Linked DNA regions of Streptosporangium becharense. The protein of the gene in region 2 interacts with the protein of the main gene of each other region in a pairwise test. Links are inferred from orthologs where the notes say so. Each region holds a gene or a part of one and is shown on either strand. Other genes may lie near its edges.

The links.
Region 1: the proteins of nth (region 2) and aceE interact in binary tests that used the Escherichia coli proteins (3 or more experiments, as listed by UniProt). The link is inferred for Streptosporangium becharense from one-to-one orthologs.

Annotation. Positions count from the first base shown.
Region 1 is NZ_JACHMP010000001.1:5,966,007-5,980,394, forward strand. The notes cover bases 5,326-8,649. They hold aceE (pyruvate dehydrogenase (acetyl-transferring), homodimeric type), read right to left. Parts: upstream 8,274-8,649; coding sequence 5,526-8,273; downstream 5,326-5,525. Other genes in these bases: F4562_RS26240 (alpha/beta hydrolase), read right to left, coding at 5,326-5,433. In the rest of the region: F4562_RS26210 (glutathionylspermidine synthase family protein), read right to left, coding at 1-114; F4562_RS26215 (hypothetical protein), read right to left, coding at 125-577; F4562_RS26220 (helix-turn-helix transcriptional regulator), read left to right, coding at 675-1,385; F4562_RS26225 (VOC family protein), read left to right, coding at 1,484-1,867; F4562_RS26230 (MarR family winged helix-turn-helix transcriptional regulator), read right to left, coding at 2,008-2,541; F4562_RS26235 (amidohydrolase family protein), read left to right, coding at 2,617-3,852; more of F4562_RS26240, read right to left, coding at 3,877-5,325; F4562_RS26250 (secondary thiamine-phosphate synthase enzyme YjbQ), read left to right, coding at 8,672-9,079; F4562_RS26255 (DUF3052 domain-containing protein), read left to right, coding at 9,203-9,631; F4562_RS26260 (peroxiredoxin), read left to right, coding at 9,715-10,173; F4562_RS26265 (hypothetical protein), read left to right, coding at 10,233-10,544; F4562_RS26270 (ROK family protein), read left to right, coding at 10,773-11,894; F4562_RS26280 (hypothetical protein), read right to left, coding at 12,275-12,649; F4562_RS35970 (hypothetical protein), read left to right, coding at 12,754-12,876; F4562_RS26285 (hypothetical protein), read left to right, coding at 13,193-13,765; F4562_RS26290 (hypothetical protein), read left to right, coding at 13,874-14,388. UniProt on the Escherichia coli protein: Component of the pyruvate dehydrogenase (PDH) complex, that catalyzes the overall conversion of pyruvate to acetyl-CoA and CO(2).
Region 2 is NZ_JACHMP010000001.1:3,523,236-3,537,070, forward strand. Bases 383-3,153 are described here. They hold nth (endonuclease III), read right to left. Parts: upstream 2,243-3,153; coding sequence 1,523-2,242; downstream 383-1,522. Other genes in these bases: F4562_RS15260 (HEAT repeat domain-containing protein), read left to right, coding at 383-845; F4562_RS15265 (NUDIX hydrolase), read right to left, coding at 795-1,436; F4562_RS15275 (Crp/Fnr family transcriptional regulator), read left to right, coding at 2,288-3,010. Outside these bases: F4562_RS15255 (MarP family serine protease), read right to left, coding at 1-221; more of F4562_RS15260, read left to right, coding at 294-382; F4562_RS15280 (MBL fold metallo-hydrolase), read right to left, coding at 3,158-3,949; F4562_RS15285 (NUDIX hydrolase), read right to left, coding at 3,946-4,782; F4562_RS15290 (RidA family protein), read right to left, coding at 4,984-5,442; Sp36 family protein, read right to left, coding at 5,439-5,594; ATPase BagA, read left to right, coding at 6,073-7,077; ATPase BagB, read left to right, coding at 7,074-8,201; F4562_RS15305 (WhiB family transcriptional regulator), read right to left, coding at 8,356-8,652; F4562_RS15310 (transglycosylase domain-containing protein), read left to right, coding at 8,918-11,173; F4562_RS15315 (GatB/YqeY domain-containing protein), read right to left, coding at 11,355-11,810; F4562_RS15320 (metallophosphoesterase), read left to right, coding at 11,891-12,814; isochorismate synthase DhbC, read right to left, coding at 13,164-13,835. UniProt on the Escherichia coli protein: DNA repair enzyme that has both DNA N-glycosylase activity and AP-lyase activity. The DNA N-glycosylase activity releases various damaged pyrimidines from DNA by cleaving the N-glycosidic bond, leaving an AP (apurinic/apyrimidinic) site.

The DNA.
Region 1 (14,388 bases), 2.4 Mb from region 2 along the record:
GTCCCAGTAGGGGCGGTCGAGGCCGACGGGATGCGCCGAACGGTGGTAGGCCAGGCCATGACCTTCGATGATGCTCTCCCAGCCGTCGCGGGGGAGCGCGGTCTCGCGTCTCATCTGCGCCGGGTCAGCTTCCGCTCGACCCGCGCCCGCCGAAGCCGCCGCGTTGGATCACGGTGCCCTTGCCGGTGACGATCTTGACGTCCGAGGGCCGTACGGTCGTGCCGGAGCGCACGTGGTTACCGCTCCTCGTGCCGCCGTAGTACCAGCCGTAGGCGCCGCGCGAGCCGCTGTAGTAGCCGTGGCCGGAGCTGTGACCGGAGCCGTGGTCGTCGTCGCAGTAGTCCTCGTCGACGATCAGGTATGTGCCGTCCGGCTGCGGGCTGCTGAGGTCGACGCACTCGGCGCCCACCTCCTCGTAGTCGCCCTGCGCGGCGCAGTATCCGACCAGGAGCAGCGTGACCACTCCCATGCTCGTGAGGGTGATGACCGTCGAGGCCTTGGGGCCGGAGGACGACGAGGTGTGTCCGCGTGGACGGTTGGGAGGCGCGGCGAGGGGGTGCTTCGGTCGTTCGGCCATCGGGCTCCAATGAGATGCGTCGCAACAGGGTATCGAGGTGGTTTTGTCTGTTCAACCCGATCTTAGGAGGCGGAGAACGTCGGTGCGGAGGCGTAGCGTGACGTTTGTGAACCGCACCGACCGGCTCTACGCCATCGTCGAGGAGCTCCGCGCGGTCGCGCCTCGGTGCAGGTCGGCGCGTCAGCTGGCCGCGAGGTTCGAGGTGAGCGCCCGCACGATCGAGCGTGACATCTCCGCGCTCCAGCAGTCCGGCGTCCCCGTGTACGCCGAGCCCGGCAGGCGCGGGGGGTACGCCCTCGAGAAGAGCATGTCCCTGCCCCCGCTGAACTTCACCTCCGCCGAGGCGGTGGCCGTCGCGGTGGCGCTGGGCCGTGCCCGGGACAACCCCTTCGCCGGCCACGCCCACAGCGCGTTGCGCAAACTGGTCGCCGCGATGTCGCCGTCCGAGGGTGCCGGGGCCAGGGCGCTCGCGGCCCGGGTGCACATGGTCGCCGAGCCGGAGCCCTACCCCCGGGTGTCGCGGGTGATCGAGCGGTCACTGCTCCACCGGCGTGTGCTCCGGCTCCGGTACGAGGACCAGAAGGGCCGGACCACCGTCCGCGAGGTCGAGCCGACGATCTTCGTCGGCGGGCGAGGCGGCCACTGGTATCTCGTGGGGATGTGCCGCCTGCGGGAGGACGTCCGGGTCTTCCGCCTCGACCGCATCGCCTGGGCCGAGGAGACCGACGAGACCGCTCCCGAGCATCCGCCCGAGCTCTTCGCCCCGGACATCCCCGGCATCACCACGTGGAACCCGAAGCTCGATTGAGGATCGACCGGAATTCGCCATAAAACACCGACATAAGGGTGTCGCCCGACCGGTTCATCGTGGGTCCGTCCGCAGAAACCGGTTCAAGGAGACACTTGATGATCAACACCGTCGCCTGGTTCGAGATCGCCACCGACGACCCGCAAGGCGCGGAGAAGTTCTACGGGGAGCTGTTCGGCTGGTCCTTCGCCGCCGACGAGGCCGCGGCGCAGGGAGGGATGGACTACCGGCTCATCGGCTACCCGGGCGCCGAGGGGCCGGCGGGCGGCGTCTACGCCACCGGCGGCGCCACGCCCGGTCACGCGGTCTTCTCGGTCGTCGTCGCCGACACCGCCGCCGCCTGTGACCGGGCCGAGGCTCTGGGCGGGGAGGTGACGTTCAAGCTGCTGGACAACCCCAACGGCCCCGACTTCGCCTACATCCGCGACGTCTCCGGCAACCTCTTCGGCGTCTTCACCCCGCCGCGGCCCGCCGGGGCCTGACACCGGCCGGGGCCGGACACGGCGAGCCCGGGTGTCCTGAGGCGCACGTGGTTCGTGCCCGGCCCCGGGGGGGCACGGCGAGCCGGACCGGCCGGATCCCCCGCGGGCGGCTCCGGTCGTTCGCCGGGCCGCCTGGCCGGTCAGGCCCGATGTGGAGGGACGGGCCGGTCGCCGAGCGCGACGAGCACCTCCCGGAGCAGGTCGGCCAGGGCCCGCGCGGTCTCGTCCGGCACGCCGGCCAGCAGATTCCCGTGGGCGTCGGTCGTGGCCATGGCCAACTCCTCGGCCCGCCGCACGCCCAGGTCCGTGAGGCGCACCCAGGAGCTGCGGCCGTCGTCGGGGTCGGGCTCACGCTCGACCAGGCCGGCGGCCGTGAGTCGCTGCAGGATGTTGCTCGTTCCTCCCGTGGTGAGCGACGAGCGCGCGGCGAGCCGGCTGGGCTTGAGACGGTATGGGGCACCGGCCCGGCGCAGTGTCGCCAGCACGTCGAACTCCGCGTACGTCAGTCCGTACTCGCCGAGTACGGACTGGGTGACCTCCTCGACGAGGGCCTTGAAGCGTGAGGCGCGCTTGATGATCTCCAATTGGACGGTGGCCGCCTCGGGGAGCTCCGCCCGCCAGCCGTCCATCATCTCGTCGACGCGGTCGCGTCGCCCCGCTTCCTGCCGGCCCATGGTGTTGAGGATATCCCCCTGCGGTGATAGCTTTCGTAAAAGCTTTCTTTATTGCTTTCCGATTGGAGAAGCGCCGTGCGCCTGCTCATCACCGACGCGACCATGGTCGACACCGAGCCGCATCCCCGTGTCCTGCCCGCGACCGACATGCTCGTCGAGGACGGGGTCATCACCGAGGTGGGCCGGGGGCTCACCGCGGCCGGAGCCGAGACCCTCGACGCGACCGACCGGATCCTGCTGCCGGGGTTCGTCGACACCCACCGGCACGTCTGGCAGAGCGTGCTCCGCTCGATCGCCGCCGACGCGACGCTCGGCGACTACCTCACACTCGTCCTGGGCGAACTCGCCCCCGCCTTCCGCGCCGAAGACGTGCACGCGGCGAACCTGTGGGGTGCGCTGGAGGCGCTCGACTCCGGCGTCACCACGGTCTACGACTGGTCGCACATCCAGCTCACCCCGGCCCACACCGACGCCGCGCTCGACGGCCTGCGCGAAGCCGGCATCCGCGCGGTGTTCGGTTACGCGCACCCGGCCGTCGACGACGGCGCGCGCCGCGAGGACGAGGTGCGGCGCGTCGCCTCGCTCACCGCGTCCGGCCTCGTGACGCCCGCGCTGGCGGCGTGGGGCCCCGTCTACGGCTCACTCTCCGCGGCCGCGGCCGACTGGCGGCTGGCCCGCGAGCTCGGTTTGCGGATCAGTCTGCACGCCACCGGGACCGGCGCCGTCGAACGACTGCACGCCGGTGGCCTGCTCGGATCGGACGTCATGTTCGTGCACGGCAACGGCTTCTCCGACGAGGCGATGAAGCTCGTCGCGGACAGCGGCGGCACCGCCTCGGTCGCACCCGTGGTGGAGTCGCAGATGGGACACGGGCATCCGGAGACCGGACGGTTCCGCGCCTTCGGGATCCCCACCGGCCTCGGCGTCGACACCGTGACCGACGCGCCGGGCGACATGTTCTCCGTCATGCGGGCCGCCCTCGCGGCGGCCCGCCTGCGCGGCGAGCCGCTCACCGCGGCCGAGACGCTGCGGATGGCCACGATCGGGGGTGCCGAGGTGCTCGGCATGGCCGACCGGATCGGGTCGCTACGCCCGGGCAAGCAGGCCGACCTGGTGCTTCTGCGCGCCGACTCACCCGCCATGGCCCCGGCCTGCGACCCGGTGGCGGCCGTGGTGACCGCCGCGGGCACCGCGGACGTGGACGCCGTGGTCGTCGCGGGCCGCGTCGTGAAGCGCGCCGGCCGCCTCCGCCACGCCGGCCTGCCCGGTGCCCTCGACCGGCTCCGCCGCTCCGCGGCGCGTCTGTCCTGACCCCGCCCGCGTGACCGGCCGGGGTCAGGAGGTGGGACAGGTGGTGCCCGTCTCGGGGACCTTCCCGCCGAGCAGGTAGTCGTCGGTGACCTTCTTGACGCACGCGTCCCCGGAGAGGTAGGCGCCGTGCCCCTCGCCCTTGTACGTCACCAGCACCCCCGTCTTGAGCTGGTCGGTCAGCTTGGGTGCCCACTCGTACGGGGTGGCGGGGTCGCCGGTGCCGCCGATCACCACGATCGGTGCGGAGCCGGAGGCGTCGACCCTTTTGGCCTCGTTGTCGCCGGGAACCGGCCACACCGAGCAGACCGCGCCCATGCCCGCGCCGCCGAACAGCGGGGAGATCTTCAGGGTCCTGTCCTCGATCGCGGTGAGCTGCGCACGGTCGGGCCGTTCCGCGGTGTCGACGCAGCTGATCGCCGGGAAGCTGCTCATCAGGGTCGTGTAGCGGCCGTCGGCCTGGCGGCCGTTGTAGTTGTCGGCCAGGGCCATCAGGAGCCGGCCGTCACGTTGCTTGATCGCCTGGCCGAGCCCTTGGTCCAGCAGCGGCCAGGTCAGCTCCGAGTACAGCGCCGCGGCGATGGCGGTGCCGGCCAGCCCCTGGGTCAGCCGCCGGTCGCCGACCGGGATCGGGGAACTCCTCAGGTCGTCGAGGAGCTGGTCGACGTTCTTGTTCGCGACGTCCCGGTCGGAGCCGATCTCGCACTGGCCGGGTTCGCGCACGCAGTCTCTCAGGAACGCCTCGTAGGCTTTCTGGAACCCTCTCGTCTGGACGATCGCGCGTTGCTCCAGGGTGACGCTCGGGTCCAGCGGGGCGTCCAGTACGAACCGGCCCACGTTCCGCGGGAACTGGGTCGCGTAGACCGCGCCGAGCTGAGTGCCGTAGGAGATGCCGAAGTAGTGCAGCCGCGCGTCGCCCAGGGCCGCGCGGATCCGGTCCATGTCGCGGGCGGCGTTCACGGTGCCGACGTGGGGGAGGAGCTTGCCCGACGTCCGCATGCAGGCGGTCACGAACTCCTTGGTGGTCGCATCCGTCTCGGCCCGCTCGGTGGCGTCGCGGGCCGGGGTGTTCATGGAGGTGTACTTGTCCATGACCGCGCTGCCGTCGCACCGGACGCCGGAGCTGCGCTCGACGCCCCGCGGGTCGAAACTGACCAGGTCGTAACGGGCGTTCAGGGTGGCGAAGACTTTGGACGCCTGGGCGAGGGTGTCGACGCCCGAGGCGCCGGGACCGCCGAAGTTGAACACCAGCGAGCCGATCCGCCGGCCGGGGTCGCCGGCCCGGTACCGGATCAACGCGAGCTCCACGGACTCGCCGTCGGGCTTGGCGTAGTCGAGGGGGACCCTGAGCTTGCCGCACTGCTGCGCGGGCTCGGCCCGCGGGGACTGCCCGGAGGGGCGCCTGAGGTCGGTGCACGGGCCCCAGGCGATCGTCTGGGCCGCCGGGGACGGGCTCGCGGCCGGCGGGCCGGGCGGCCCGGAGACTCGCGCGGTGGTGCCGCCCTCCCCGGAGCTCACGCTACAGGCGGCGAGCGCGGTGGAGAGGGCCGCGACAGCCGCGGCCCCTTTCAGCTTCACTGGCATGAACTGCCCCCCTGGTCTCGATCGCCGGGGGAAGCGATTCCACACTAACCGGGCGGACCCCTCTTAAGAAAGAAGAACCCGCCCGGAAGCGATCACAGACCCATGGACTGCGTGTCGTTGCTCTCGGCGCCACCGGCCTCGGTCACGCCGTTCTTCAGGTGGTACCTGGCGATCGCGTCGCTCAGCACCCGGGAGTCGAGCTCGCCCCGCTTGACCAGCTGGGTGAGCACGGCCAGGGTGATCGAGGCCGCGTCGACGTGGAAGTGACGGCGCAGCGCCGACCGGGTGTCCGACAGGCCGAAGCCGTCGGTGCCCAGGGAGGCCCAGTCACCCGGTACCCACTGGGAGATCTGGTCCTGCACGGCCCGCATGTAGTCGCTGACGCCCACGAAGGGCCCGTGCGCCGCCGACAACGCCCGCGTCACGTACGGCACGCGCTGCTCGCTGTCGGGGTTGAGCAGGTTGTGCTCCTCCACGGCCAGCGCCTCACGCCGCAGCTCCGACCAGGAGGTGGCCGACCAGACCTCGGCCGCCACGCCCCACTCCTCGGCCAGCATCCGCTGGGCCTCCATCGCCCACGGCCCGGCGACGCCGGAGGCCAGGATGTTGGCCCGCGGGCCCTGGACCTGCGGTGCGGGCGCGAACCTGTACAGGCCCTTGAGCAGGCCGTCGACGTCCAGGTCCGCCGGCTCGGCGGGCTGGGCGTAGGGCTCGTTGTAGACGGTCAGGTAGTAGAAGACGTTCTCCGCCTGCTCGCCGTACATCCTGCGCAGGCCGTCCTTGACGATGTGGGCCACCTCGAACGCCCACGAGGGGTCGTACGACACGGCGGCCGGGTTCGTCGAGGCGATCAGCGGGGTGTGGCCGTCCTCGTGCTGGAGGCCCTCACCGTTCAGCGTGGTGCGACCGGCGGTCGCACCCAGCAGGAAGCCGCGGCCCATCTGGTCGGCGAGCTGCCACATCTGGTCGGCGGTGCGCTGCCAGCCGAACATCGAGTAGAAGATGTAGATCGGGATCATGTGCTCGCCGTGCGTGGCGTACGACGTGCCGACCGCGACCGTCGAGGCCATCGAGCCGGACTCGCTGATGCCCTCGTGCAGGATCTGACCCTCGGTCGACTCCTTGTACGACAGCAGCAGCTCGCGGTCCACCGCCTCGTACGTCTGCCCGTGGGGCGAGTAGATCTTCGCGGTCGGGAAGATCGCGTCGAGGCCGAAGGTGCGGGCCTCGTCCGGGATGATCGGCACGAAGCGGTGACCGACCTCCTTGTCGCGCATGAGGTCCTTGAGCAGGCGGACGAACGCCATGGTGGTGGCGACGTTCTGCTTGCCGGAGCCCTTCTTCAGCTGCGCGTAGGCGTTGTCGCCCGGCAGCGCGAGCGGCTTGGCCCGGACCACGCGCCGGGGCAGGAACCCGCCCAGGGCCGCGCGGCGCTCCTTCATGTACTGGATCTCGGGGTCGTTCTCGCCCGGGTGGAAGTAGGGCGGCAGGTCGGCCTCGAGGGCGGAGTCGGGGATCGGCAGGTAGAGCCGGTCGCGGAACTCCTTCAGGTCGGCCTTGGACATCTTCTTCATCTGGTGCGTCGCGTTGCGCGCCTCGAAGTCCTTGCCGAGGGTCCAGCCCTTGATGGTCTGGGCGAGGATGACCGTGGGCTGGCCGACGTGCTCACGGGCGGCCTTGTAGGCGGCGTAGACCTTGCGGTAGTCGTGGCCGCCGCGCGACAGCTTGCGGATGTCCTCGTCCGACAGGTGCTCGACCATCTTGCGCAGGCGCGGGTCGTCGCCGAAGAAGTTCTCGCGGATGTAGGCGCCCGACTCGACGGAGTAGGTCTGGAACTGGCCGTCGGGGACGGTGTTCATCTTGTTGACGAGCACGCCGTCGACGTCGGCCGCGAGCAGCGGGTCCCAGTCGCGGCCCCAGACGACCTTGATGACGTTCCAGCCGGCGCCGCGGAAGTAGGACTCCAGCTCCTGGATGATCTTTCCGTTGCCGCGCACCGGTCCGTCGAGACGCTGCAGGTTGCAGTTGATGACGAAGGTGAGGTTGTCGAGCTCCTCACGGGCGGCGAGCCCGATGGCGCCGAGCGACTCGGGCTCGTCCATCTCGCCGTCGCCGAGGAAGCACCAGACGTGGCTGCGGCTGGTGTCCTTGATCTTCCGGTTCAGCAGGTAGCGGTTGAACCGGGCCTGGTAGATCGCCGAGATGGGGCCCAGGCCCATGGAGACCGTGGGGAACTCCCAGAAGTCGGGCATCAGGCGCGGGTGCGGGTAGGAGGGCAGCCCCCGGAAGCCGTGGGAGAGCTCCTGCCGGAAGGCGTCCAGCTGGGACTCGTTGAGGCGGCCCTCCAGGAACGCGCGGGCGTAGATGCCCGGCGCCGCGTGGCCCTGGATGAAAACCTGGTCCCCGGACTCCCCGTGGTCCTTGCCACGGAAGAAGTGGTTGAAGCCCACCTCGTAGAGCGAGGCGGCCGAGGCGTAGGTGGCGATGTGCCCGCCGACGTTGGTGCGGGCGTTGGCGCGGGTCACCATGACGGCGGCGTTCCACCGTGTGTAGGCGCGGATCCGCCGCTCGACGTATTCGTCGCCGGGGAACCAGGGCTCGCGCTCCGGCGGGATGGTGTTGATGTAGTCGGTGCTGCGCAGACCGGGAACACCGACCTGGTGCTCGCGGGCCCGCTCCAACAGCCGCAACATCAGATAACGGGCGCGAGTGCGACCTTCCGTCTTGACGACGTTGTCGAGCGACTCGAGCCACTCCTGGGTCTCGCTGGGGTCGACATCAGGAAGCTGGCTGGGTAGGCCGTCGCTGATGATCGAGAAACGCTGGCGTCCGGAAGCCACTGGGTCTCGCCTTCCGAGGATGGACTTTTGTCTGGTGTAGGTCGTCTTCCATCCTGGTCGCTTACCCCGGAAAGTGCATCTCTACTGACCGGTAACCAGGATATCCCTGCTGGCAGGGGTGTATAAGTGGCCTAGACCACCGATGGTAGGACGAATTGCTACCAAAGGTTACATCGAGGTTGCTCTCTTTTTACAGGCTCCCCTCACCGGGAATCCGCCGCCCCCCGCCTGAGCCGGATCCGGGCCCGCCCCTCGGGGAACCCGCCGTGGAAGCGGTGAAAGGAAACCGTACAGCGCGATGCGCGGGCGGCCGTCCGCGCCGGGACCGGGCCCCCGCGGTGTGTCACAGACCGAGCACGGTCGTCATCCCAGCTCAGGATGGATCGTAGGATCGGTGTGTGAGATCTCAGACGATCGAGGTGGTGACGGGTTCCCGGGAACGGGTGCACGACATCACTTCCGAGTGCGAGAGCTTCGTCCGGTCATGCGGGGGAGACGGGCTGCTGCACGTCTTCGTACCCCACGCGACCGCGGGGGTCGCGCTGCTCGAACTCGGGTCGGGCAGCGACGACGACCTGCTCGCGGCTCTGGAGGACCTCCTGCCGGCCGACGACAGATGGAGGCATGCGCACGGATCCAGGGGGCATGGACGATCGCATGTCATGCCCGCCCTCATTCCGCCGTACGCCACCGTCCCGGTCCTGTCGGGGCGGCTCGCACTGGGCACCTGGCAGTCCGTCGCCCTGGTGGATCTCAATGTCGACAATCGGGAACGCCAGATCCGTTTGTCATTTTTGTCGGACTAGTTCATACGTAGCCCACTCGTTGCCGTGGCGACCGTTGACGACTGAGGGTCACAGCGTGTGGACTGTGCCGAAGCACTCTGAGCACCGTGTGATTGCGGGGCCATTCAAGCAGGAGGGACAAACGTGAGCGCGACCGCGGGTCAGGCGCAGGGCGAACGCAGCCTGGCCGAACGACTCGGCCTCAAGCCGGGTCAGGTGGTGCAGGAGGTCGGCTGGGATGAAGACGCCGACGACGATCTGCGCGACTCCATCGAGGAGCTGACCGGCAACGAGCTGGTCGACGAAGACTTCGAGGACGTCGTCGACGTCGTGCTGCTCTGGTGGCGCGACGGCGACGGTGATCTGTTCGACGCCTTGAGCACCGTGATGACCAACCTGACCGACGGTGGCCAGATTTGGCTGCTCACTCCCAAGGCAGGCCGGGACGGGCACGTGGAGCCGAGCGACATCGGGGAGGACGCCACGACCGCGGGTCTGTCGCAGACCAGCAGCATCAGCGCCGCCCCCGACTGGTCGGGGACGCGTCTGGCGACGCCCAAGGCGCGCCGCTGAAGGTCCGCCCTGCCGTACGGCTCGGGTGAGCCGTACGGCAGGATGATGGTGCCTGCCGCCATCGGACGAGAGGACCATCGGGTATGGCCGTGGAGGTGGGAGCCCAGGCTCCGGACTTCGAACTGAAGGACCAGCACGGCACCCCGGTCAAGCTGTCGCAGCACCGGGGCAAAAAGATTGTGCTGATCTTCTACCCGCTCGCCTTCACCGGCGTCTGCGGTCGCGAACTCGACGCCGTCCGCGACGAGTTCGCCCCCGAGCTGCCCGACGACGTGCTGCTGCTGACCGTCTCGGTCGACTCGATGTTCGCCCACCGCACCTGGGCGGACCAGCAGGGATACACCTTCCCGCTGCTCTCCGACTTCTGGCCGCACGGAGCGGCGGCGAAGGCGTACGGTGTGTTCGATGAGGAGGGCGGTGTCGCGCGGCGCGCCACCTTCGTCATCGACGGTGAGGGTGTGGTCCGCTGGAGCGTGGTGAACCCGATCTCGCAGGCACGCGACCTCGCCGAGTACCGCAAGGTGCTCGCCGACCTTCCCTGAGCGTATCCGGCGGCCGCTCTCCGGGGCGTCCACCGGGCTCGACCTTCTCGGAGGCGATCATGCCCTGCTTCTCCTGCGGGGCCAGGCAGACCGACCCGGTCCGCGGCGCCAGCCCGTGGACACGCGGGGTGCGCCACCAGGCGCAGGTGCTCATCTGCCCGGACTGCCGGCGCACGCGCGACCTCGACCTCGACACGTGTTCCTCCTGCGGCTCGGCCACCCTCATCTGCCGGCTCGGCGAGGTGGAGTGCCGCTCGTGCGGCGCGGTGTGGCTCGCACGCGAGGGGGACGAACTGCCGCACTCCTGCGCTCCCGGCCTGGCCGACGAGGTGGAGGCCGCCCTGGCCAGGGTCCTGCGCCGGGTCCCCTGACACTTACGGAGGTTTCCCCGGCCGGTGTGTCGCGGTGCGTCTCCGCGCATCCGGCCCCTCTGCGCGCGGGCGGTTTTACGGTCATCTGCCCTGCTTTAGGAACGTATGGCAGATTTTCCGGATATGTGATCATCTTTCAATGTATGTGATCGTCTCCCCGCGTATGCGGTCGTCCCGGCGTGCGCTAGGGTCGGCTCGGTCCCGCTCCCCTACGCGCTGGATGGGTGCATGAGCTCCTTCGTTGTGGCCCTCGACGTCGGCGGAACGTCGATGAAGGGCGGCCTGGTCGGCCGCACCGGCGAGATCCTGCACATCGACCGCCGCGCGACCCCGCGTGACAGGGGACCGGTCGCCGTGATCGGAGAGATCCGCTCCTTCATCGACGACCTCGCCGCGCGGGGCGGCGGCACCCCCGAAGGAGTCGGCCTCGCCGTCCCCGGCCTGGTCGCCGCGGACGCGGCGCTCTACTCCGCCAACATCGGCTGGCGTGACGTCCCCGCGGCGGACTTCGTTCCACTGGACGTGCCCGTCATGCTCGGCCACGACGTACGCACCGGCGGTCTCGCCGAGAGCGTCCTCGGTGCCGGCCGAGGGGTGTCCGACTTCCTGTTCCTGCCCATCGGTACCGGCATCGCCGGCGCCGTGATCGTCAACGGTGAGCCGTACGGCGGCGCCGCGGGCTGGGGCGGGGAGATCGGCCACATCCCGGTCTTCCCGCAGGGCGAGCCGTGCGCCTGCGGCCAGACCGGCTGCCTGGAGACCTACGCCTCGGCCTCCGCCGTGGCCCGCCGCTACGCCGCCCGCCTGGCCGCCGGCACGGACACGGCGGAGGCCGAGGCGACCACCGCCGCCGGAATCTCCGCCGAGGCCCGCGCCGGGGTCACGCTCCCCGAGACGCTCTCCGGTGGAGCCGCCTCCGCCGGGGTGGTCCCCGGCACGGGGACCACGGTCGCAGGGGCCGCGGTCGCCTCCGCAGCCCCCGCCGGGGCCGCAGCCGTCACCGCCGAGCGGATCGCCGCGCTCACCGCCGCCGGCGACCCCGTCGCCCGCGAGGTCTGGGACGACGCCGTCGAGGCGCTCTCCCTCGCCTTGGCCACCTACACGCTGCTGCTCGACCCCTCGGTCATCGTCCTCGGCGGTGGCCTCGCCGAGGCGGGCCCCCTGCTCTCGGACCCCCTGACCGAACGCCTCCGCGGGCGCCTGAGCTTCCGCGACGCCCCGCCGCTGCGCCACGCCGCGCTGGGCGTGAACGCCGGAATGCTCGGCGCCGCCCTCCTGGGCTGGCGGGCCGCCGGATTCGCCGACGCGGGCGTCGCATGGTCCGTCGATGTGCCGAAATCCCGCGTGTAGCGTAAGGTGTTGTCCCGTCTGTCCGACGGGACCTTCGGGCGCTTAGCTCAGCGGTAGAGCGCTCGCCTTACAAGCGAGATGTCACTGGTTCGAACCCAGTAGTGCCCACCAGCAAAAACGCCCCGTTCCTGATCTTCGGAACGGGGCGTGGGTGACCAACCGGGTGACTGACTCCCGAAGATGTCGTCCATGGCCTCCGCGCCCTGCATGAGCACCGGCCGGATCTGCTTGCGGTAGACGGTCTCGGTGACCACTGTGTTGCGGTGGCCGACCAGGCGCGAGATGTCCTCGATCGGGACGCCGGAGGCCGACAGCGGTGAGACGAAGCTGTGGTGATTCAGCGCAACGCCGAAAGAAGTCCCCTGATGGAGGACGGTGCGCTATTTCGCTGTGGAGTCGTTGTCCTCGCGCTGCTCAGCTCGATACTCGTCCAGGAAGGCGAAGAACGACTCCAAGGGGGTAGTGCCGGGCTCCACCTGGCGTTCGATCTCGGCTGCCCAGCCCAGCGCGCTCCACCGGCCGTAGCGAGCGAGCCATGCAGAGAAAGGCCCGCTCGGCCAGAAGTCGAACCGTTCCTCAACACCGTGAACATCCAGCGCGACCCGATACCCGATCAGGATCATTTCCAGGTCACGGAGAGAACCGTCGCGGAGCCACATCCCTGGCCGGTGTCGCACCTCCTCCAGGAAGCCGTACACGTTCTGCCACTCAGACGGAGGCTCGGGGCGTGGCCGCTGGGTCTGTTCGTCCGGCATGCCTCCACACTACTGATCAGCGAAAAGCAGGCCGGCAAGTGAGACAGAGCGGGCGTCGGCGGATTCGGCTCCATGCCCGTCAAAGCGAGGCCAGACCTGCCCACATGCTCCTGGACGAGGCCGAGGCGCTGATCCGCCAAGCCGCTGAGCAGGTGTGGATGTACTTCTACGACGAGACGTGGTTCCACCTCCAGCACGGCATGATCGAGCTGCACCTTGCCAGTTGACCGAAGGCGATCGACCTGCTGACGGAAGGGCTGTCCGGTCTGCCGGAGAGCTACAGGCGCGATCGTGCCTGGTACGGGGCATCCTGGTCAAAGCCCGCGCCGAGACCGGAGACGCGGCGGTGGCCGTGGAGGTGAGCCTGCCCATCGTGGCCGACACCGTCGCGCTGAACCGCCACGACAAGGAACCGGTCGACGTCGCAGCTCTCCTCAGGAGGCGGAGGTCACTCCAGGCGGCCACTTCGCAGGAGGCCCTGATGGACGCCCACCGTACAGATGAGAACCGACCCTCGCCTCCCCGGGCGGTCACGGGGTCGGCATGTCCCGCGACGGTGCGCTGGGGTTGCACTGGCGGGATGCGGACCGGCTGGTGTTCCACGCCGTGCCGCCCAAGGCCGAGTCACCCCGCCTGGTGATGCTCGACGTCCGCCGGCCGGGCACGGACCTGCTCGCCGTCGAGACGCTCCACACCATGGAGACCTTCGGCGACGGCACCGCGCTCACGCTCCCCGGCCGGACCCGGATGGTCGTCTCGCAGGTGGGGACATCGCGCGACCGGGACCAGGGGATCGTCGTGGTCGAGCCGCCCGCGAAACGACCGACCGGATCGGTCTTCGCCTCCGGGTGCGGGGGCATCGCGGCGTTCACGCTGGATCCTTCGGGCCGGTACCTACTGGTCGGTGTGGACAACCAGGCCGGAATGCTGGTGGGAGACCCGCCCGAGCCCGCCTGCGGAGACGCCCCGCCGTACGAGCTGTTCCGGGTGGATCTGCAGGGCAGGTCCGGTTCGACGGTGTCCAACACGTACCGCCACGGAGACGTTCCCTCTCTCGACCTGCCCAGGGTCAGGGTCTGGCAGGGCGAGCGGGCGTTGTACGACATCGCCTGGTAACCGGACGGCCTGGCACGCCATTCGTGACCGTCGGACTCCGGATCGGAGATCGCCCGGTGCCCGTCGGCGCGGGTCGGAGCCGTTCGGGGAGTAGTAGCATCCGGCCTCGTGGACACCGACCTTGGTCCAGGCCCGGCGCTGGAGAACCTCTACCGGACCTTCGCGCGTCACTCGATTCCGGAGGACAGCGTCGCGTGCGACCACTGCGTCCTGCCGGAAACGATCCACGCGGCCCGCACGGAGCCGCTCCGCACGCTCTCCGCGTCGACGCTGGAACGCTACGCGGCGAACGCCCCCTTCGGCACGTGGGGCGATGTGAGGGACCTCAAGTACTACCTTCCCCGCGTGATGGAGCTTCTGGTCAGGGGGGAATTCGACCACTCCTACTACGGCGAGATGCTCATGCGCATGCTCGGCGAACACTGGCGTGACTGGCCGCAGGACGAGCAGGAGGCCGTCCTGGCCGTCATCGACGCCTGGTGGCGGTTCACGCTGCACCGGCCGCCGCGTGCCGCCGGAGACCCACCGGACATCGACATTGTGGAGATGCTCGAAATCATCGTGGAGATGCTCGGTCTCGACCTGGACGCCTACCTGACCAAGTGGGAGGAGAGCGCCGGGAA
Region 2 (13,835 bases):
GTGGCGGCGAGGAAGACGATGACGATCGCCAGCAGCGCGCGCTCGGTGTCGCCGTCGACCAGGGCTCCGGCGATCGGCGGGGCGATGAACATGCCGAGCAGGCCGCCGCCCACGAAACCGACGAAGCTCAGGGCTCCGATGATGAATCCCTGGCGGTACCCCGACACCGCGAAGGCCACCATCAACGCGATCAGGACGAGGTCGAGGAGATCACCGGTCACTCCTTTACGTTATCCAGACGTCGCCCCGCGCGTGCACACCTTGTCGGAGGTCTGTGCCGTTATCGTGGCCGGATGGCAACGATCGGGGGGTCGGCGCCCGTGGCGGCTCTCATCGAGACCGCGCTGCGCGACCGGGACCAGGACGGCGTGATCCGCTGGCAGGCGATCGAGGAGCTGCAACGCAGAGGCGACCTGGAGACCTTCGACGCGGCCAGGCGCCTGTGCGCGGGCGAGACACCGGCCGAGCGCATGCTCGGAGTCGACATCCTGGGCCGGCTCGGTTTCGCCGACCGGAGCCTGCCGGTGCTGCGTGCCCTGGCCGCCCGCGAGGACGACTGCCTGGTGCTCTACTCGGTGCTGATCGCCTTCGGGCACCTGAGGGACCGCCGCGCGCTGCCGTCGGTGATCACCCTGGCCGAGCATCCCGATCCGGGGGTGCGGTACGGCGCGGCGTACGCGTTGCCCAACATCATGGGAAGTCCGCCCGACCCGACCGGGCTGGCCGCCCTGCGGCGGCTGATCCACGATCCGGACGACGACGTGGCCGACTGGGCGTGTCTCGGGCTCGCCCTGTCAACGGGACGCGAGGTTGAGGACGTCCGGCGGAAGATCCTCGACCCGTGAGTGGTCCCAGGGAAGCGCGAACCCCGAGCCGGCGAGCACCCCGTCGAGCACTCCCGCGGTGAACCCCCACACCAGCAGCCCGCGCACCCGGAACGCCGGCCCGCAGTGACCGCCGGGGTGGCGGAGCCTGAGCCGGTTGGCCGGGTCGACGAGCTCCCGGATGGGGACCCGCTCCACCGACTCCACCTCGTCGGGGGAGGCCGCGTGCACCACGCAGGGCGTGTGCCACCAGGCGAGTACCGGGGTCACCCGGTTGTCGCTGCGGCTGACGTACAGCTCGGGCATGGTCCCGACCACGTGGACACCGGCCGGGTCGAGACCGGTCTCCTCCTCCGCCTCACGCAGCGCCGCGGCGACCGGGCCGCCGTCGTCGGGGTCGACCCCGCCGCCGGGGAAGGCCGGCTGGCCCGCGTGCGTGCGTCCGCGGGAACTGCGCTGGATGAGCAGCACGTCGGGCCCGAACGGCCCCTCCCCGAACAACAGCAGCACCGCGGCCGGTCGCCCGCCCGACGCCGGTGGACGCAGCAACGGGGGAACCTGCATCCGCGCGACCCGCTCCGCCAGCGTCTCCAGCCACCCAGGGACTTCCACGGGCACACCTCCGGTCTTCTGCAACACGCCGTCCCGCCACCCGCTTCCCGGTCTCGGCCGGCGGAAGGCGGGAAACCCGCGAGCGGTCACGAGAAGGGGCCGGGACGCACCAGTCTGGCGGCCTCCACCGGGTCGGCGGGGCCGATCCCGTACGAGGGGCAGAGCGTCGTGAGCGGGCAGGCGCCGCAGGCTGGCCTGCGGGCGTGGCAGACGCGGCGGCCGTGCCAGATCAGGTGGTGGGACGTCATCGTCCAGTCGCGCCTGGGGATGAGTCCGGCGACGACCTGCTCGATTTTCACCGGATCGGTCTCCGCGGTCCAGCCGAACCGCCGGACGAGCCGCTGGAAGTGGGTGTCGACGGTCAGCCCCGGCGTGCCGAAAGCGTTGCCCAACACGACGTTGGCCGTCTTCCTGCCGACGCTCGGCAGCGTCACCAGGTCCTCCAGCCGGCCCGGGACCTCGCCGCCGAAGCGTTCGCACAGGACCTGGGCCATCCCGATGATGCCGGCGGCCTTGGCCCGGAAGAACCCGGTGGGCCGGATGATCTCCTCCAGCTCGGCCCGGTCGGCCGCGGCGTAGTCTTCCGCCGCCGGGTACCTGGCGAAGAGGCGGGGTGTGACGGTGTTGACCCTCTTGTCGGTGCACTGCGCGGACAGGATCGTCGCGACCAGCAACTCCAGCGGATTGCCGAAGTCGAGCTCGCAGTGCGCGTCGGGGTAGGTTTCCGCCAGAATTCGGGCCATCCGCCGAGCTCGGCGGACCAAGGCGAGCCGGGACTCCCCGGATGGACTGGCGTTGCGGAGCACCCCGACAGCCTACGCTCAAGGGCCGCCGGAGAGTCGTGCGGTGGAATGGGTCACAATTACTGCGTGAGCCGTGAAACAGGAGGCACCGTGAACACCGACGACGTGCTGGGCAAAGCCCCTCTGTTCGCCGCGCTCGACCGTGAGGGCGCCGCCGCGCTGCGCACGAGCGTCTCCGAGGTGGAACTGTCCAAGGGGCAGACCCTCTTCAGCGAGAACGAGACCGGCGACCGCCTCTACGTGGTGCTCGAAGGGAAGATCAAGCTTTCCCGCACCGCGCCCGACGGCCGGGAGAACCTGCTCAGCGTGCTCGGCCCCGGCGAGATGTTCGGCGAGTTGTCCCTGTTCGACCCTCGTCCGCGTACGGCGTCCGCCACCGCGCTGACGGACGTCCGCCTGGCCGGCCTCGGTCACGACGACCTGCGTCCCTGGCTGACCGGCCGCCCCGAGGTGGCCCTGCACCTGCTCCGAGCCCTGGCCCAGCGGCTCCGCCGGACCAACGACGTACTGGCCGACCTGGTCTTCACCGACGTGCCCGGCCGGGTGGCCAAGGCCCTGCTCGACCTGGCCGACCGCTTCGGACAGAAGGTCGACGACGGCGTCCGCGTCCACCACGACCTCACCCAGGAGGAGCTGGCCCAGCTGGTCGGCGCCTCGCGCGAGACCGTGAACAAGGCGCTGGCCGACTTCGCCCAGCGCGGCTGGCTGCGCATCGAGGCCAAGGCCGTGGTCATCATGGATATGGACCGCCTGCACAACCGTTCGCGCTGACCGTGTCGCCGGCCGCCCCGCCCGGGTGGCTCCGGCGCGTGGGAGGGACGGGCCTGTCATGGGCCATGCCGCCCGTCCCGCACGGGACGGGCGGTCTCGGAGCCGGGGCTTCGGCCGGGGACGGTCGCGGAGCCGGAGCGGGCGGTGTCAGAGCCCGTCCAGGTAGGCGAGCTGCGCGCGCACCGACATCTCGGCGGCGGACCAGAGCGACTCGTCCACGTCCGCGTAGACGATCTCGACGATCTGCCGGGGTGTGACCGCCCCCCGTTCCCGTGCCGCCCGGATCTGGTCCAGCCGCCGCCGTCGGTGCGCGACGTAGCCGTCGAGCGCTCCGATCGGGTTGGGCAGCACGGGGCCGTGACCCGGCAGCAACGCCTCCGCGCCGACCTGCTCGACCCTGGCCCGGAGCAGGTCCAGGGAGCGCAGGTAGTCGGCCAGGTCACCGTCCGGGGCGATCACCGTGGTGCCCCGGCCGAGGACGGTGTCGCCGGTGAGGATCGCCCGGTCCTGCGGCAGCCAGAAGCAGAGCGAGTCGAACGAGTGGCCGGGCGTGCCGACCACGTGCAGTTCCACGTCTCCGGCCACGAGCACGTCCCCGTCGCCGAGCCCCTCCTCGCCCAGGCGGTGCGCCGGGTCCAGGGCCCGTACCGGCGCGCCTACCAGGGCGGCGAAGGCGGCGGCACCGCCGCTGTGGTCGTGGTGCCCGTGGGTGAGCAGGATCGCGACGACCCGGCGGCCCTCCAGATGGGCGGCGACCCTGGCGAGGTGCCCCTCGTCGTCCGGCCCCGGGTCGACGACCAGTGTCTCCTCCCCGTCGCCGATCACCCACGTGTTGGTGCCGTCCAGGGTCATCTCGGACGGGTTGGGGGCGAGGAGGTTCAGCGCGTGCTCGGTACCCGCCCCGTCGGGCCCGGTGAGGGGGATCCGCAGCCCGCTCACACGCCACCGAACCGGTAGCCGTCGTCGAGCACGATCCGCATCTCCCCGTCCACCTCGGCGATCCTCGGCATGAACGTCACGATCTCACGTTCGGTCGCGAGCACGTCGGCGACCTTCTCGTACGCGGCCAGCTCGCCGAGCGTGCGGTGGGTCGGCGGCATCAGGAAGATCTGGCCCTCCGCCGCGCGGGTGATCACGTCGGCGGGCCGTGCCCAGAGGACCTCGTCGGCCTCGCCGCCGACGTCACGGGTGCGCTGACCGGACGGGAGGGCCGCGACGAAGAACCGGGTGTCGAAGCGGCGGCTCTCGACCTCGGGGGTGATCCAGTGTGCCCAGGGCCGCAGCAGGTCGGAGCGGAGGACCAGGCCGCGCCTGCCGAGGAAGTCGGCGAAGGACAGGGTCCGGTCGATCAGCGCGAGCCGGTCGGCCTCCCAGTCGTCCCCGGTGGTGTCGGCCACGACGGATCCGGTGGGGGTTCCGGCGAGGAGCACGCCCGACTCCTCGAACGTCTCCCGCACGGCCGCGCACACCAGGCCCCGGGCGGTCCGCTCGTCGGCGCGGAAGACCTCACCCCAGGCCGCGGGGGACGGCCCCGACCAGGCGATCGCCTGGTCGGCGTCACGCGGGTCGAGCGACCCGCCGGGGAAGACGTAGGCCCCCGCCGCGAAGGCCATGCTCGCCTTGCGGCGCAGCAGGTAGACCTCCACGGCGCCGGAGCCCTCGCGCAGGAGGGCCACCGTCGCGGCGTCCCTGGCCGGGACGGGTTTCACCTGCCCGGCCAGGATGCCGCGTGCATGCTCGCCCAGCTCACCGGGAAGCGGGATACCGCCCATTCCGACCCTCCACCAGAACATCGCTCGGTTGCAGGTCCATCATGTGGCACGGCTCCGTCCCGGACAATCGCCGGGGTTCCGGCGTCCTGTTCCCATCTCCGGCCGCCGCACACCGACCGTCGCCGCACACCGGCGCCGGGAACGCCGACCGCCGACGCGCACCGGCGGCCGGTGTCCTCAGGCGTCGGCGCACCTCGGACGTCAGCGCACCTCGGCGATCAGCTCGACCTCGACGGGCGCGTCCAGCGGAAGGACGGTGACGCCGACGGCGCTGCGGGCGTGCCTGCCCTGCTCGCCGAAGACCTCCGCGAGCAGTTCGCTCGCTCCGTTGACCACCTGCGGCTGACCGGTGAAGTCGGCGGAACTGGCCACGAAACCGACGACCTTGACGATCCGCACGATGTTCGACAGCCCGCCGGCCGCCGACGCGACCGCGGCGAGGGCGTTGAGCGCGCAGATCCTCGCGAGCCCCTGAGCCTCCTCCGCGCTCACCTCCGCACCGACCTTGCCGGTGACCAGGAGCTTGCCGTCCACCATCGGGAGCTGACCCGAGGTGTAGACGTGGTCACCGGTGCGAACCGCCGGCACGTACGCCGCCAGCGGCGGCACGACCTGCGGCAGGGTCAGACCGAGCTCGGCCAGCCTCTCCTCGGCCGTCACTGCGTGGGCCGCTTCAGGTAGGCGACCAGTTGCTCGGGGTTGGGCCCCGGCACGACCTGGACGAGCTCCCAGCCGTCCTGGCCCCAGTTGTCGAGGATCTGCTTGGTCGCGTGAACCAGCAGCGGCACCGTCGCGTACTCCCATTTCGTCATGCGGGACACATTAGCGAGACCCCGCCCGCCGGGCGGTCCCCGAGGGCCTCCCCACGCCCGCCGCCGGTCCGCGGCCAGGCTCGCGACGCCGGGACGGAACCGCGCCGGCTCCCCACGAGCAGGGTCGGCGCCCTATGAGAGCCCTGTGAGAATCGGCATATTTACTTTCCGCACCCCATCGATTAGGGCCGCGGCCGGCGGCGTCCCGTCCGGCCGCCCCTTCGGCCGGCCCCCGGCCCGGGTACGGCACGGCCGCGGGGCGACGGACCGGACATAAGGCGCTGACCAGCGCGGTTCTCGGGCATGGGGTACCCGCAGCGGTGAGCGGGCGTGCGCCTCCCGCGCGGCGGACGGCCGCCGCGGCGCAACGGACCCGGCTCCGGCGGGTCACGGAACCCCCGTCGTGGGGGTCGCCGCGGGGGGTTCACGGTCAAGGGTCCGGAGAGTCGTCAAGTAACCGTTGGGTAGCCTTCGAAACGTGAAAGCTCGCGACACCGACTGGGACGGCGTACGCCTTCACGTCGTCACCGGCAAGGGCGGCACCGGCAAGACCACGGTGGCCGCCGCACTCGCCCTCGCCCTCGCCGCGGGCGGCCGGAAGGTCCTTCTCGTCGAGGTCGAGGGGCGGCAGGGGGTCGCCCAGGTCTTCGACCTGCCGCCGCTGCCGTACGAGGAGCGCAAGATCGCCGTCGCGCCCGGCGGCGGGGACGTCTACGCGCTCGCCGTCGACCCCGAGGAGGCCATGCTCGAATATCTGGAGATGTTCTACGGCATGCGCCGGGCCGGCAAGGCGCTCACCAAGATGGGCGTCGTCGACTTCGCCACCACCATCGCGCCGGGCTTTCGCGACGTCCTGGTCACCGGCAAGACGAGCGAGGCCGTCCGGCGCAAGGGCAAGGACGGCCGAAGGGTGTACGACGCGGTCGTGCTCGACGCTCCGCCGACCGGCCGGATCACGCGTTTCCTCAACGTCACCAACGAGGTCGCCGGGCTGGCCAGGGTCGGTCCGATCAAGAACCACGCCGACCTGGTGAACGGCGTCGTGTCCTCTCCCGAGACCGCGGTGCACTTCGTCACGCTCCTGGAGGAAATGCCGGTCCAGGAGACCCTCGACGGCCTGCAGGAGCTGCGCGAGGCGGGGCTGCCGCCGGGCGGGATCTTCACCAACATGGTCCGTGAGTCGCGGCTTCCCGCGTCGGTTCTGGACGCCGCCGCCGAGGACCGCTTCGACCCGTCCGAGCTGATACTCGGCCTGAAGGTCGCCGGGCTCACCGACGGGGGCCCGGCCGCGGTCAGCGTGGCCGAGGCGTTGACCGAGGAGATCGCCGAGCACGCCCGCCGCGGCGAGCTGGAGCGTCGCGAGAGGGCGACGCTGAACACCTCCGGCCGTCCCCGCTACGAGCTGCCGTTGCTGGCCGACGGGGTGGACCTGTCCGGGTTGTACGAGCTGGCAGAATCGATCCGCACCCAGGGAGCAGCGTGAAGACCCCGCCGGTCCTCGACCTCGACGCGATCATCGATGACCCGGGCACCCGGATCATCGTCTGCTGCGGCTCCGGCGGCGTCGGCAAGACCACCACCGCCGCGGCGTTGGGCCTGCGCGCGGCCGAGCGCGGGCGCTCCGCCGTGGTGCTCACCGTCGATCCGGCCCGGCGCCTGGCCCAGTCGATGGGGCTGACCGAGCTCGACAACGTCCCCCGGCCGGTCACGGGCGTGTCGGGCGAGGGCCATCTGCACGCCATGATGCTCGACATGAAGCGGACCTTCGACGAGATCATCGAAGCGCACGCCGATCCCGAGCGGGCCCGCCAGATCCTGACGAACCCCTTCTACCAGTCCCTGTCGTCGAGCTTCTCCGGCACGCAGGAGTACATGGCGATGGAGAAGCTCGGCCAGCTCCGCCGGTCGGGCGAATGGGATCTGATCATCGTCGACACCCCGCCGTCCCGCTCGGCACTCGACTTCCTCGACGCGCCCGAACGGCTCGGCCGCTTCCTCGACGGCCGGCTCATCCGGCTGCTCATGGCCCCGGCCAAGGCTGGAGGACGGAGCGCGTTCAAGCTGCTCAACGCGGGTTTCGGTATCGTCGCCGGGGCGTTGACCAAGCTGCTGGGGGCCCAGGTGCTCAAGGACCTGCAGACGTTCGTCTCCGCGCTGGACGCGGTCTTCGGCGGGTTCAGGGCCCGCGCCGAGCAGACCTACCAGCTCCTGCAGGCACCCGGAACCGCGTTCGTCGTCGTGGCCTCGCCCGAGCGCGACGCGATGCGTGAGGCGTCCTACTTCGTGGAGCGGCTCGCCGAGGAGCGCATGCCGCTGGCCGGGCTCGTGGTCAACCGGGTGCACCACTCACCCGCGGCCGCGCTGTCGGCGGCCCGCAGCGCCGCCGCGGCGGAGGACCTGGACTCACGCGGCGAGCACGAGCTGACCTCGGCCGTGCTGCGGCTGCACGCCGACCGCATGCACCTGGTCGCCCGCGAGCAGCGCGAGCAGGAGCACTTCTTCTCCGCCCACCCCACGGTGCCCGTCGCCCGGGTCACCGCCATGTCGGAGGACGTGCACGACCTGGACGGGCTGCGCGAGGTCGGCCGCCTCCTGGCCGCCCAGTGACGACCGGCGCGTTCCGGCCCGCCGAACCCGCCGGACACGCTGCCCGGCGTCGGATGGGCGGCACGCGCCGGCCACGGTTCACCGGGCACGGCATCGGCTCCTGACACATGTGTACGGCCGGCGCCCGGCGCCGGCCGTACACGTGTGCGCGAACTCAGCCGGCGATCAGCTCGTTGGTCCGCTCGTATTCCTCTTTGGCCATCTCCAGCAGTTCCCGCCAGGAGTCGACGTCAGGTCGCCGGCGCAGCAGCGCTCGGCGTTCGCGCTCGGTCATCCCGCCCCACACCCCGAACTCGATGCGGTTGTCCAGCGCATCGGCGAGGCACTCGGTCCGGACCGGGCATCCTCGGCAGATCAGCTTTGCTCGGTTCTGGGCAGCGCCCTGAACGAACAACGCGTCAGGATCCGCACCCTTACAGGCCGCACGGGAGGTCCAATCCGTGATCCACATTCGACCCCACTCCCCTTAGGTGGTCAGTCGTGACTTGGGCCGACGGGCGCGGGCGTCGGGCCTCGGTATTCAATTGCTGCAGAAAGAGAACGTACGCAATCAGACGTTCGGGCCGACAGACCCCGGCGGGACCAAATTCTCACATGGTCATCCACGGCCATCTGGCCGGGAATGACTAGTCACCCCGTCCCTGCGCAGGGGACCGTCACGGCAAAATGGTGGTCCGTGACCGTTTGGGTCACCCGCCCGACGTACCCTTGGATTTGTGCAAGCTCAAGGCAAAGATCAGGGGTCGGCGGTCGTCAAGGTCGTCAAGCTGTTCGGCGCGTCGATCGCCACGGGCGTGCTGGTCGCCGCGGTGGCACTCCCTGCAGTGGGCGGCGCGGGAATGACGGTGAACGCCACGACGGACGAGCTACAGCTCCGCCCCGAGGAGCTCAAGGAGCCCCCTCTCCCGGAGAAGACCACCCTGCTCGACGCCGACGGCAAGCAGTTCGCCCAGTTCCATTTCAATGAGGGCAACCGCGAGTCGGTCAAGCTGGACCAGGTCGCCGACGTGATGAAGACCGCCATCGTCGCGATCGAGGACTACCGGTTCTACGAGCACGGGGCGATCGACCTGGAGGGCACCTTCCGCGCGGCGGTGAAGAACGTCTCCGGTGGCGGGGTCATCCAGGGCGGATCCTCCATCACCCAGCAGTACGTCAAGCTCGTGCTGCTCAACAGCGCCGAGACCAAGGAGGAGCAGGAGGCCGCGGTGGCGCCGACCTTCTCCCGCAAGCTCAACGAGCTGCGTCACGCGCTGGCCGTCGAGGAGAAGTACACCAAGTCGGAGATCCTTGAGCGGTACCTGAACATCTCCTACTTCGGCGCGGGCGCCTACGGCATCGAGACCGCGTCCAGGCGCTTCTTCGACAAGCCCGCCTCCAAGCTCAACCTGTGGGAGGCGGCGACCCTGGCCGGAGCGGTGCAGAACCCCAGCCAGACCGACCCCAGCCGGGGCAAGGCCTTCCGCGACCGGCTGCTGGAGCGGCGCAACGTCGTGCTGAACCGGATGGCCGAGCTGGGCAAGATCACCCAGCAGGAGGCCGACGAGGCCAAGAAGAAGAAGCTCGGCTGGAAGGACATCCCCGCCCCCGGTGGCTGCGAGGAGAGCGACTACCCCTACTTCTGCCTGTACGTCCAGCACGAGCTCCTGACGAACGAGGCCTTCGGCAAGTCCCGCAAGCAGCGCGAGCGGACGCTGGAGCGGGGCGGCCTCGTCATCAAGACGACGCTCGACCGCAAGGCGCAGAAGGCCTCGGAGAAGGCCATCAAGCAGTTCGTCAAGACCAGCGACAAGCCGGTCGCCGCACAGGCGATGGTCGTCCCCGGCACCGGCGCCATCAAGGCGATGGCCGCCAGCCGCAAGTTCGGCGGGAACAAGAAGAAGAACGAGATCAGCTACAACCTCGTCGGCGACGCGGCGCACGGTGGCGGCGGTGGGTTCCAGGCGGGGTCCACGTTCAAGCCCTTCACCCTGCTGACGGCGCTCGAACAGGGCATGAAGCTCAACGACGGCTTCACCACCGGCTCCGGCTACAACGCGCCGAGCTACGGCGCCTTCCGCGACTGCAAGGGCAACGCGGTCGGCGACCCGAAGCACACGGTCAGCAACTCCAGTGAGGGCGGCGGCGGCTTCAAGACCCTGACCACCGGCACCCTCGGCTCGGTCAACACCTTCTTCCTGCGCCTGGAGGAGGAGGTCGGGCTCTGCGAGACGGTGAAGATGGCCAAGCGGCTGGGCATCAAGCGCGCCGACGGCCGTCCGCTGGCCGAGGTCGAGACCTTCACGCTCGGCCCCAACGAGATGGACCCGGTGACGGTCGCCGGCGCCTACGCGGCGATCGCCGCCCGCGGCACCTACTGCAAGCCGATGGTCATCACCGAGAGCGTCGACCGTGACGGCAAGGCCACGCCGTACAAGCCGGAGTGCAAGCAGGTGCTCGACGAGGAGGTCGCCGACGCGGCCTCGCACATCATGTCCGGGGTGTTCACCAAGGGCACGATGAGCCAGTACGGCGGCATCGGCCGCCCGGCGGCGGGCAAGACCGGCACCACCGACGGCTACACCGCCGCCTGGTTCGCCGGGTTCACCCCCGACCTCGCCTCCGCGGTGAGCATCGGCGACCCGCGCGGCGCCTTCAAGCACCCCCTGCTCAACGTGAACATCGGCGGGCAGTACTACGGCTACGTCTACGGCGCCACGATCTCCGGCCGCATCTGGAAGTACTCCATGATCGACGCGCTCAAGGGCGTCAAGGCGACCCCCTTCACCCCGGTGAACATGGATCGCTTCGGCGGCTGCTCCGCCGGCCGGTGCGCACCCAAGCCCCCGCCGAAGCCCGAGGGCGACGACGACGGCGGCGACCGGGGCCCCGACGGGCCGGGCGACGGCGAGGACGGCAACGGCGGCACGTTCTGGCCGGGCAACGACGGCGGACGCAACGGCGGCGGGAGCATCCCGATCGTCACCCGATGACCCGGTGACAACGGCGGGAGCCCTCCTCCCGGCCCCTTCGAGGGGCTCGGGGAGGAGGGCTCCCGCCGTCACACGGGCCGGCGACCGGTCCTACGGACCCACCGGGCCGGCCGTGCGGCCTCACACCGCCGAGCCCGCCGCGCGGCTCCCGCCACCGGGCCGGCCGCGAGGGCCGGAGAGATCAGGAGGAGAGCCTGGCGCGGACGACCTGGGCGACGCGGCCACCCTCGGCGCGGCCGGCGACCTTCGGGTTCACCAGCTTCATGACCTGCCCCATGGCCTGCGGTCCGGATGCGCCGCTCTCGGCGACGGCCTCGTCCACGATCGCGGCGAGCTCCTCGTCGGAGAGCTGAGCCGGAAGGTACCCCTCCAGCACGGCCTGCTCGTCCAGCTCGGCCTGGGCCTGCTCCGCGCGTCCGGCGCCGGTGAACGCCTCGGCCGCCTCGCGGCGCTTCTTGGCCTCCTTCGTCAGCACCTTGAGGACCTCGTCGTCGGTCAGCTCACGCGCCGCCTTGCCCGAGACCTCCTCGACGTTCACGGCCGCCAGGGCCATGCGAAGCGTGCGGGTGCGGACCTCGTCCCTATTCCTCATGGAGGCCGTGAGATCGGCCCTCAGTTTGTCCTTCAATGCGCTCATGCGGTCCATCTTGCCGCCTCACCAGCCCCGCTGTATCCCGAGTTTCCGTCCGACGCGCCGATCTCAGGCATGATGAGGGGGTGAGGAAAGCAGCCGCGATTCCCCTGTCCCTGTTCGGCGCCGGTCTGGCCGGCCTCGTCTACGCCTCGGTCGTCGAACGCAACGCGTTCCGGCTGCGGCGTTTCGACGTCCCCGTGCTGGCACCCGGGCAGCGTCCGGTGCGCATCCTGCACCTGTCGGACCTGCATCTCACCCCCGGCAGGAGCATGCTCATCAACTGGGTCCGCTCGCTGGGGGCGCTCAACCCCGACCTGGTGGTCAACACCGGCGACTCCATCGCCCACCCCGAGGCGGTCGCACCCCTCATGCACGCCCTGGAGCCACTGCTGGCACGGCCGGGCCTGTTCGTCTACGGCTCCAACGACATGTACGAGCCACGGCCCAAGAACCCCGCACGGTACCTCTGGCGCACCTCCAAGGCCGACTACGGCCAGAAGGTCCCCTCACTCCCCTGGGAGGAACTGGGCGCCGCCATGGCCGCGGAGGGCTGGCTCGACATGAACAACACCACCGCCCGGATCAAGGTCGGCGACCTCGACGTGGCCGTGGGCGGCATCCACGACTCCCACATCAACCTCGACCGCTACGACCTGATCGCCGGCCCGGCACCGGCGGAGGCCGACCTGCGCCTGGGGGTGATGCACTCGCCCGAGCCCCGCAACATGTCGCGCTTCGCCGCCGACGGCTACCAGCTCCTCCTGGCCGGTCACACCCACGGCGGCCAGGTCTGCGTCCCGTTCTACGGTGCCCTGGTCACGAACTGCGGAATCGACCGTGCCCGCGTCAAGGGCCTGAGCCGGCACGAATCCGCCTTCCTCCACGTCTCGGCGGGCCTCGGGACCAGCCCTTACTCCCCGGTCCGCTTCGCCTGTTATCCCGAGGCGAGCCTCCTCACTCTGGTCCCCCGCCGCAGAGGCGGCGCAAGCACCCCCGAAGTCCGCTAGACTTTCCGAAGCACGAGCAAGACCGGCGTGCGACCGGGGTGTAGCGCAGCTTGGCAGCGCGCTTCGTTCGGGACGAAGAGGCCGTGGGTTCAAATCCCGCCACCCCGACCCAGCAAGGCCAGTCAGAAGGCCGCTTCCGAAGACCGGAAGCGGCCTTCTGCGTTGGGTGAGCGACTGACCGCGTGACGACGCCTCCGGATCGCTCTCGAAGCAGCGGTGGGGCCACAACGCCACGTCCGGTGAGTGCGCACGAGCCCCCCGGCCAGGGCCGGCAGATCCCGCCGAAGACCCGAAGTCGGTCAGCGGTCGGGCAGACCCTGCCGGGAGGCGCTCGTCTCCATCATCTCCGTCAGCGGTCGTGGTCCAGGCCGACGGCGCGGAGCATGGTGCGGAACTTGGCGGTGGTCTCGGCGAGCTCGGTCTCCGGCACCGAACCGGCGACGATCCCGGCGCCGGCGAACAGTCTGAGGCGGTGGTCGGCGACCTCGGCACAGCGGATCGTCACCACCCACTCGCCGTCGCCGGTCGCGTCGCACCAGCCGACGAGCCCGGCGTACAGGCCGCGGTCGAACGGCTCGATCTCCTCGATGGCGCGGCGCGCGGCACCCGCGGGCGTGCCGCAGACCGCCGGGGTGGGGTGCAGCACGGTGGCCAGCTCCAGCGAGGTGACCGCGGGATCGTCGAGCACGCCGGTGATCCGGGTCGACAGGTGCCACATGGACGCGGTGGACAGCAATGACGGCCCGGCGGGGACGGACAGCTCACGGCAGTACGGCCGCAGGGCCTCCACGACGTTCTCGATCACCAGGGCGTGCTCGCGCAGGTCCTTGTCGGAGGCGAGCAGGGCACGGGCCCGCTCGCGGTCGGCGGCGGGGTCGGGGTCACGGGGTGCGGAGCCGGCCAGCGGGTTCGTGGCGATCCGCCGCCCGGAGCGGGAGACGAGAAGTTCGGGGCTGGCTCCGAGCAGCGTGCGCGGCGCGGCGGTGCGCGAGGGCAGGTCGACCGCGTAGCCGTAGGCCTG